One region of the Bradyrhizobium sp. CCGUVB1N3 genome, then DNA from elsewhere that is predicted to be linked to it. Evidence: predicted binding sites of a transcription regulator. Region 1 holds the regulator's gene; each other region holds the start of a gene.

Region 1 (3,274 bases):
TGACGCAGGACTGGCACACGCCGGGGCACGTATCGTTCGCCTCCGTCCATTCCGGCAAGAAGCCGTTCGAGACGATCGACCTGCCCTACGGCAAGCAGGTGCTGTGGCCCGACCATTGCGTGCAGGGCACCGACGGCGCCGCGCTGTCGAAGGACCTGTCGATCCCGCAAGCCGGGCTCATCATCCGCAAGGGTTTTCACAAGGACGTCGACAGCTACTCGGCTTTCCTGGAAGCCGACGGCAAGACATCGACGGGCCTCGCCGCCTATCTGAAGTCGCGCAAGATCAAGCGCGTCTTCGTCGCGGGCCTCGCGACTGATTTCTGCGTCGCCTGGACCGCGCTCGACGCGCGCAAGGCCGGCTTCGAAGTCTATGTGGTGGAAGACGCCTGCCGCGGCATCGACACCCAGGGTTCGCTGGCGAAAGCCTGGGCCGACATGGCCAAGGCCGGTGTGAAGCGGATCCAGTCGGGCGATATCGCGGTGACGGCGTAAGACCGCGCAAACTAACCGCAAGACCCTCATCCTGAGGAGACCGCGAAGCGGTCGTCTCGAAGGATGAAGGCCGAGTCGCCGCAGCGGGGCCTTCATGGTTCGAGACGGCGCTCGCGCGCCTCCTCACCATGAGGGTCGTGGTCTGTGGGAACGCGGGAAGCGCGGCTTACGCTGCGCCGTTCGACTCGTTGCTGTTGGCGGCGGCAGCGGCTTTTGCGCCGCCCTTGGCGACGCCGACCAGGGCCGGGCGCAGCACGCGCTCGCCGATGGTGTAGCCGGCCTGGACCACCTGAACCACGGTGCCCGACGGCACCGACGGATCGGGAACCTCGAACATCGCCTGCTGGAAGTTCGGATCGAACTTCTGGCCCGAGGGGTCGAACTTCTTTACGCCGTGCTTTTCCAGCGCGTTGAGCAGCGAGCGCTCGGTCAGCTCCACGCCCTCGATCAGCGCGGTCAAGCCGGGATCGGCGTTGGCACGCACCTCGGCCGGCACCGCATCGAGCGCGCGCTGGAGGTTGTCGGCGATGTCGAGCACGTCGCGCGCAAAGCCGGTGATGCCGTAGAGCCTGGCGTCGGCGACCTCCTTGGTGGTGCGCTTGCGCAAATTCTCCATCTCGGCCAGCGTCCGCAGCATGCGGTCGCGCGCCTCGGCGGCCTCCTTCTGCAAGATCTCGACCGAACCGGGCTCCGGATCGTCGGGCATTACATAGGGCTTCGACACCACGGGCTCGCCGGTCGGCGCAGTCGTGTCTTCGGGTTGCCGGTCTCGCTCGTTCATCGGCTGCCTTCTCGAACTCGTCTCAAGGGATTTTTCTCGCCGGGATATCGTGCTTCGCAGCGCGAAAATCAAGCGCCCGTGATCAGGCGAAATCGGGTGTCAGCCACCCAAAAGGCGGCTGACGATGCGGGCGGCATAATCCACGGTCGGAATCACGCGGGCATAATTCAGCCGCGTCGGCCCGATCACGCCCAAAACGCCGACGATGTGACCGGCGGCATCCCGGTAGGGCGAGATGATCGTCGAGGAGCCTGACAGCGAGAACAGCTTGTTCTCCGAGCCGATGAAAATGCGCACGCCCTCGGCGGTCTCGGCGCGCCCGAGCAGGTCGATCACGCCGCGCTTGGTCTCGAGATCATCGAACAGCAGCCGCACCCGCTCGAGATCCTCCAGCGCGTGCAGGTCTTCCAGCAGATTGGCGTGGCCGCGCACGATGAGCTGGCGGTCCTCGTTCTCGCCGCCGGACCAGCTTGCGATGCCTGCCGCGATCACCTTCTGCGTGAGCTGGTCGAGCTCGGCTCGGGCCTGCCCGAGTGCGGTTTCCAGCTCGAGCCGCGCCTCGGCCAGGGTACGGCCGCGGATGCGGGCATTGAGGAAGTTGGAAGCCTCCGTCAGCGCCGAAGAGGGAACCCCGGGCGGCAGCGTCAGCACGCGGTTTTCGACCTGGCCATCCTCGCCGACCAGGATCACCAGCGCCCGCTCCGGTTCCAGGCGGACGAATTCGATATGCTTCAGCCGCGCATTGGACTTCGGCGTCAACACCACCGCCGCGGCGCGGGTGAGGCCCGACAGCCGCGTCAGCGCCTCCTCCAGCGCCGCCTCGACGGATTGGGCGTGGCCGACGGTGGTGAGCTGGCTCTGGATCGATTGCCGCTCGGCCTCGTTGAGCTCGCCGACCTGCATCAGGGCATCGACAAAGAAGCGCAGGCCGAGTTCCGTCGGCAGCCGGCCGGCGGAGGTGTGCGGGGCGTAGATCAGGCCGAGCTGTTCCAGATCGGCCATGACGTTGCGCACCGAGGCCGGCGACAGCGGCAGCGCGATGAGGCGGGAAATATTGCGCGAGCCGACCGGCTCGCCGGTCGCCAGATAACTCTCGACGATTTGACGAAAGATGTCGCGAGAACGCTCGTTGAGCTGGGCGAGGCCCGCGCGCGGCGCGATCAGATGAATCGGATCGTGATGGGCCACAGACGGTAACTCCTCTCAGATGCACATAATTTGTCCATCCGGAGGGCCTCTGACAAGCGCGTCTTTGGCCAAATGGGGATGGCGTTCCGCCGCCCCGGGGGAAAAGCCCTTGCCGGGCCCCCTTCCCCCTCCTAAAAGCACCGCGAACAGCCTTTTTCCTGAGAGTTTTGGAGGATTTCCCATGCGGCCAAGCCGCCGTGCGCCCGACGAATTGCGCCCCGTGTCGCTGGAGCGCGGCGTGGTCAAATATGCGGAAGGCTCGTGCCTGGTGAAATTCGGCGACACCCATGTGCTGGTCACCGCCACGCTGGAAGACCGCCTGCCGCCGTGGCTGAAGGGCCAGGGCCGCGGCTGGGTCACCGCCGAATACGGCATGCTGCCGCGCGCGACCTCCGAACGGACCCGCCGCGAGGCTTCCGCCGGCAAGCAGAGCGGCCGCACCGTCGAGATCCAGCGCCTGATCGGCCGCTCGCTTCGCACCATCGTCGATCTCGAAGCGCTCGGCGAACGCCAGATCACGGTCGATTGCGACGTGCTCCAGGCCGACGGCGGCACACGCACGGCCTCGATCACCGGCGCCTGGGTCGCGCTGGCCGACTGTGTCAACTGGATGAAGACGCGCAACATGATCAAGGCCAAGGTGCTGCGCGACAACGTCGCCGCGATCTCCTGCGGCATCTACAACGGCACCCCGGTACTCGACCTCGACTACGCCGAGGACTCCGAAGCCGAGACCGACGCCAATTTCGTCATGACGGGCGACGGCCGCATCATCGAGGTGCAGGGCACGGCGGAACGCGAGCCGTTCACG
Region 2 (3,274 bases), 3.4 Mb from region 1:
CTGGCCGCCGGTCAGGATCGCGATGTCCTGCAGCATGGCCTTGCGGCGATCGCCGAAGCCCGGAGCCTTGACGGCCGCGACCTTCAGGCCGCCACGCAGGCGGTTCACGACCAGGGTCGCGAGCGCTTCGCCTTCGACGTCCTCGGCGACGATGATCAGCGGCTTGCCGGTCTGCACCACGGCCTCGAGCAGCGGCAGCAGCTCGTTCAGCGAGGAGAGCTTCTTCTCGTTGATGAGGATGTAGGCGTCGTCCATTTCAACGCGCATCTTGTCGGCGTTGGTGACGAAGTAGGGCGAGATGTAGCCGCGGTCGAACTGCATGCCTTCGACGACGTCGAGCTCGGTCTCGAGCGACTTGGCTTCCTCGACGGTGATGACACCCTCGTTGCCGACCTTCTTCATGGCGTCGGAGAGGAACTTGCCGATCTCCTGGTCGCCGTTGGCCGAGATGGTGCCGACCTGGGCGATCTCCTCGTTCGAGGTGACCTTCTTGGAGTTCTTCTGGAGGTCCGCGACGACGGCGTCGACGGCGAGGTCGATACCGCGCTTGAGGTCCATCGGGTTCATGCCGGCGGCAACCGCCTTGGCGCCTTCACGGACGATCGCAGCCGCGAGCACGGTCGCGGTGGTGGTGCCGTCGCCGGCCGCGTCAGCGGACTTGGAGGCGACTTCGCGCACCATCTGGGCGCCCATGTTCTCGAACTTGTCGTCGAGCTCGATCTCCTTGGCGACGGTGACGCCGTCCTTGGTGATGCGGGGAGCGCCGAACGACTTGTCGAGGACGACGTTGCGGCCCTTCGGACCGAGCGTGACCTTCACGGCGTTGGCGAGGATCTCGACACCGCGCAGCATGCGGTCGCGGGCGTCGACGCCGAATTTCACTTCTTTGGCTGACATATTGGTTTCCCTGAGTTGTCTTGGTCTCATCTCACCCTTGGCGAGGCGCCCGGCAGGCGCTCCTCAGGGGTGAGCGATGCGAGCGGTTGAACTAGGCGGCCTTCTTCTTCGAAGCGGGAGCTTCGAGCACGCCCATGATGTCGCTTTCCTTCATGATCAACAGGTCCTGACCGTCGATCTTGACCTCGGTGCCCGACCACTTGCCGAACAGCACGCGGTCGCCGACCTGGACGTCGATCGGGATCAGCTTGCCGCTCTCGTCCCGGCCGCCGGGGCCGACGGCGATCACTTCGCCCTGCGAGGGCTTTTCCTTGGCCGTATCGGGAATGATGATGCCGCCAGCGGTCTTCTCTTCTGCGTCGATGCGCTTGACCACGACGCGGTCGTGAAGCGGACGGAATTTCATGCAGTCCTCCTAAGCATTTGCACAAGATGGAGATTTTTGGATGTTAGCAGTCGATGCCCGCGAGTGCTAGTGCGGGCGAAGCTGAGATAGGACAGGTTTTTTACGGGAGCAAGGGCTTCTAGCAGAAAAATCAGCACTCAGAAGGCCTGTCTGCCAAAAACATTTTCCATCGTTAACCGGACCCCGCCCGGCTATTAGCAGGCGCCGCGATCTGCTGCTAAAGCATTGAATTTCAACAACTTGTTAAACTTTTGGGCTTGAGATGGGTTGGCAGTGTGCGTCACATTTCTCTCATGTGAGCGCATCGTTTCCGGGTGGCTCTTTAGGGCAGTCCGAGTAAGTCACCCCTTGAATATGCGCTCCTGCAAAGGAGGCTGGCATGGGCTTGCGGGTTGGGGGTGTTTCCGACGACTTCCGGAAACAGTTGCTGGGTTACGGGCTGACGACGGCGCAGATCCTTTATCGGATGCCGGATCATCCCTCGCTGCTCCAGACCTACATCTGGCAGAACTACGATCTGTTTCCGAAATTCCCGGCGCTGACGGATTTCCTCGCCTTCTGGGAGGAGAAGCTCGACGGTCCCCTCTATTCGGTGACGGTGGCGCACTCCAAGCTGATCAAGCCCGCCGAGCTGCGCGCCGTCGATGGCGTGTTCAGGCTGCATTGAGAGCTGCCGTAGGGAAGGCAAAGGCGCGAATGCGCCGTGCCCACCAAACGCGTCCGCCATTTGGTGGGCACGCCACCGGCCGCGCGTTCGCGCGACCGCCGGCTTTGCCCACCCTACGATTCCCAAATTCCGTGCTAGCTTCCCATCAGAACAAGAACGGGAGGCAGACAATGGCCAAGCGGAAGGTGACCTCGCGCAGCGCGGCGCAATCAGCGGTGAAGAAGAAGTGGCACGGCAACAAGGTCGCTAAGCGATCTTCGGCCCGCAAGGCAGTGAAGGCCAAAGCTCGCGCGACATCTGCGAAAACGCGCACCCGGCCCAAGCAGCGCATCGCCGTCAGCCATCACCGCGAAGAGGATTTCAAAGCCGACGGCCTGCGCGCCTACGCGCAGTATCGCGATCTCGGTATCGCAGCGGCAACGCATGGTCTCGCGCAGGCCCATGTCATCCGCCTGCTGCCGCCGTGCAATCCGGCCGAGGTTTCGAAGCTGCACTATCACGCCGTCGAATTCCAGATGGTCTACGTGCTCAAGGGCTGGGTGAAGACCTACATGGACGGCCAGGGCGAGACGCTGATGAAAGCGGGGAGTGCCTGGACCCAGCCGCCGAAGATCAAGCACATGATCCTGGATTATTCGGACGACGTGGAATTGCTGGAGATCATCCTGCCGGCGGAGTTCAAGACGGTGGAGATCACGGCGTAACCATTCGCAGTCATTCCGGGTTCGGTGCTTCGCACCGCCCCGGAATGACGGAGCAACCTACGTCAACACCCCCACGATCGCGCCCATCAGGCACGTCGTCAGCGTCCCCGATACGATCGACTTCAACCCCAGCGCGTTGATTTCCTCGCGTCGCTCCGGGGCCATGACGCCGAGGCCGCCGATCATGATGCCGAGGCTCGCGAAGTTGGCGAAACCGCACATCGCGTAGAGCATGATCAGCCGCGAGCGCGTATCGAGTGCGTCGGGTGCGAGTTTCGACAGATCGACATAGGCGATCAGCTCGTTGAGCACCGTCTTGGTGCCCATCAGGCTGCCGGCCGTGACAGCCTGATCCCAGGGCAGCCCCATCAGCCAGCACACCGGCGCCATCACGAGGCCCAGCAGTCGTTGCAGAGAGATCGCTGCGCCGCCGATGCTCGGCAGCAGGCCGAGGACGGCATTGACGAGATAGACCAGCGCCACCAGCACGATCAGCATGGCGACGATGTTGAGCAGCAGCTCGAGCCCTGCTGAGGTGCCCTTGACGATCGCATCCATCGTGCCGGAGGCGTGCATGTCGGGGTCTTCGAGCGAGCCGCC
Region 3 (3,274 bases), 1.7 Mb from region 1:
TTGTCCGCTAGCGTTTATTTTCGGTGAACGGCTGATACGCATGGTTAATCGCCGGTGAGCGTGCAAATTGCGCGCGATCGCAAAGCAGTTCCCGCCGTGAACGTCGTGTTAAATCCCTTCTGTCTACAAAGACCGCGTGAGTGAGGTGGGGGGAGTTCCAATATGGCTGTTCACCGCAAACGTTTTCGCGCCGAGGAAGCAATCGTCGGCGAGATGCCTATTCCCGAGATGATTGACGAGACTGCTCCGATGCACAGCGAGATCATGGCCGAGCTGCGCGCGATCCGCGCCCAGATGGCGCGCAACAGCCACGCAGCGAACGCCGCGCCGCCCTCGACCGACGCCGTCGTCGCGCAGGAAGTCGCTGACACGCGCGCGATGCTGGAGACTTACCGCGCCCAGATCGAGCAGTGCGAGAAGCTGAAGGTCGAGCTCGACCTGATCCATGATGCCATCAACCGCACCAAGCGCGAGATCGCAACGCTGCACGGCAAGAGCTTCGACGGCGGCGAAATGGCCAAGGTCAATGGCGAGCTCGGCGCGGTGGTCGGCGGCACCGAGCAGGCCACCCAGCAGATCCTCGAGGCGGCCGAGTCGATCGACCAGGCGGCGAGCGCGCTCGCCAAGGTGGATTCGATCGACCAGCAGAAGCGACTTTCCGACGACATCCAGGAACGCGTCATCTCGATCTTTGAGGCCTGCAACTTCCAGGACCTGACCGGTCAGCGCATCAGCAAGGTGATGGGCACGATGAAATTCATCGAGCAGCACATCAATGCGATGATGGAGATCTGGGGCGGCGTCGACGCGATCAAGGCCCACGCGGCGCCGATCGTCGACACCCGCGACGAAGACTCCAAGCTCCTCAACGGCCCGAAGCTCGCCGGCGATGTCGGCCACGCCTCGCAGGACGACATCGACGCCCTGTTCGACTGAGCGGGCGGGACAAAGGGAAAAGCAAAACGCCGGCGAGAGCCGGCGTTTTTGTTTTTTGGTCTATGACGTCATTCCGGGGCGGCTCGATAGAGCCGAACCCGGAATCCAGAGGTTTAAGGCAAGGAGCTCACCATATCGAGATTCCGGGTTCGCGCTTCGCGCGCCCCGGAATGACGGAGAGAAAATCACGCCCGCGGCGCGCAGCGGACGTAGACCATGTTGCCGTAGCGGGTGGAGGCGTCCTTGTCGATGAAGCGGGTGACCATGACGCGGCCGTCGAAGGAGACGATCTCGCGGTCCTGCTCGCCGGGGGTCGGGCCGGACGGTCCGATGTAGTTCTTGCCGCTCGGTGAGCCCTTCAGCCGCAGCTCCTGCGGCGTCGCCTGGTCGGCCAGGTGCATGATCACGCCGCCGCTGGAGCCGGCGCCGATCACATAGGGGTTCTTGCACTGCGCGCGGGCAGCAGCTTCGGTGCGGGCACGGTCGGCCGGGTTCTGGAACGAGGCAAGGCCCCAGCGGCCGACGATCTCGTCGGCGCGGATCGAGGCCGGCATTTCCGGCCCGGTGCCGGGCTCGGCCTCCGGCGGCGGCGAGGACGACGAGAACGACGGCAGGCTCATGCCGCCGCCACATGCACCCAGCAGCAGCGCCAAGGCTGCGGCGGCGCCCAGATTGGCAACCGTCCGCGCGTGAGCTGAACTGATCATGGCATTCCCCCGAGCAAAGCGCCCCCCAAACACGAGCCTGGCAGCCCCCTCCTGCAGCCAAGCGCAAAACCGCTGTCGGGGCAATGACGTCGTGGACGACGCCAGCGTCCCCAATTCGTTTCGATCGTCAACATCCTATATCCGTCTCACCAATGGCTTAACCACCTTTGCTTGACAGGATCGCGGCCAAGCCATATTTCCGGGCGCACTATTAGCACTCGGTAAGCCCGATTGCTAAGGCGCGCCGTTCGATCCTGACAGAGGTCGGACGGGGGCGCAGGCCCCTCACCTACTTCCGCTGCTTCCGAAGCGAGCTTCCAAAGGGAAACGTCATGGCTAAGTCCAAATTTCGTCCGCTGCATGACCGTGTCGTGGTCAAACGTATCGATGCCGAGGAAAAGACCAAGGGCGGCATCATCATTCCCGACACCGCCAAGGAGAAGCCGTCCCAGGGTGAAATCGTCGCCGTTGGCCCCGGCGGCCGCGACGAGGCGGGCAAGCTGATCCCGATCGACCTCAAGGTCGGCGACCGCGTGCTGTTTGGCAAGTGGTCGGGCACCGAGGTCAAGATCGACAATGAAGATCTCCTGATCATGAAGGAGTCGGACATCATGGGCGTCCTGGCCTAAGGCCGACCGCCTGAACCGCCGCTGAATATCGTGCCCGGATCGAAGATCCGGGCATCGTTCATGATCTCGCGACGGATTGCCGAGCCTTGCCCGGCGATGATCGGCGAGCACATCACCAAACATCAAGGATTGCAGAAATGGCTGCCAAAGACGTCAAGTTTTCCGGAGACGCGCGCGATCGCATGCTGCGCGGCGTCGACATTCTCGCCAACGCCGTCAAGGTGACGCTCGGCCCGAAGGGCCGCAACGTCGTCATCGAGAAGAGCTTCGGCGCGCCCCGCATCACCAAGGACGGCGTCACCGTCGCCAAGGAGATCGAGCTCGAGGACAAGTTCGAGAACATGGGCGCCCAGATGGTCCGTGAGGTCGCCTCCAAGACCAACGACCTCGCCGGCGACGGCACCACCACCGCGACCGTGCTGGCCCAGGCCATCGTGCGCGAAGGCGCCAAGGCAGTTGCCGCCGGCATGAACCCGATGGACCTCAAGCGCGGCATCGACACCGCGGTCCAGGCCGTGATCAAGGACATCGAGAAGCGCGCCAAGCCGGTCGCCGCCTCCTCCGAGGTCGCCCAGGTCGGCACCATCTCTGCCAATGGCGATGCCGCCATCGGCAAGATGATCGCGCAGGCGATGCAGAAGGTCGGCAACGAGGGCGTCATCACCGTCGAGGAGAACAAGTCGCTCGACACCGAAGTCGACATCGTCGAGGGCATGAAGTTCGACCGCGGCTATCTGTCGCCCTATTTCGTCACCAACGCCGAGAAGATGACCGCCGAGCTCGAGGACGCCTACATCCTCCTGCACGAGAAGAAGCTGTCCGGCCTGCAGGCCATGCTGCCGGTGCTGGAAGCCGTGGTGCAGTCCGGCAAGCCGCTCGTCATCGTCGCGGAGGACGTCGAGGGTGAGGCGCTGGCCACCCTGGTCGTCAACCGCCTGCGTGGCGGTCTCAAGGTCGCTGCCGTCAAGGCGCCGGGCTTCGGCGATCGCCGCAAGGCCATGC

The links. Region 1 encodes HrcA, which represses chaperone genes, less so after heat shock. Its sites were predicted from a motif close to GTTAGCACTCNCNNNNNGNGAGTGCTAAC; they were not measured.
Region 2: a site for HrcA is predicted at 1,346-1,374, ahead of groES (co-chaperone GroES). Genes of this name have one in related genera too.
Region 3: a site for HrcA is predicted at 1,854-1,882, ahead of groES (co-chaperone GroES). Genes of this name have one in related genera too.

Annotation. Positions count from the first base shown of each region.
Region 1 covers NZ_JANADR010000001.1:6,255,175-6,258,448, forward strand. Annotated here, with positions in the region: gene pncA (bifunctional nicotinamidase/pyrazinamidase) at 1-494, shown strand, start outside; gene grpE (nucleotide exchange factor GrpE) at 661-1,275, opposite strand; gene hrcA (heat-inducible transcriptional repressor HrcA) at 1,375-2,463, opposite strand; gene rph (ribonuclease PH) at 2,645-3,274, shown strand, end outside.
Region 2 covers NZ_JANADR010000001.1:9,653,632-9,656,905, forward strand. Annotated here, with positions in the region: gene groL (chaperonin GroEL) at 1-897, opposite strand, end outside; gene groES (co-chaperone GroES) at 989-1,303, opposite strand; gene NLM33_RS45580 (usg protein) at 1,683-1,970, shown strand; gene NLM33_RS45585 (cupin domain-containing protein) at 2,141-2,674, shown strand; gene NLM33_RS45590 (NupC/NupG family nucleoside CNT transporter) at 2,732-3,274, opposite strand, start outside.
Region 3 covers NZ_JANADR010000001.1:4,544,287-4,547,560, forward strand. Annotated here, with positions in the region: gene NLM33_RS21750 (protein phosphatase CheZ) at 163-936, shown strand; gene NLM33_RS21755 (hypothetical protein) at 1,122-1,643, opposite strand; gene groES (co-chaperone GroES) at 1,976-2,272, shown strand; gene groL (chaperonin GroEL) at 2,410-3,274, shown strand, end outside.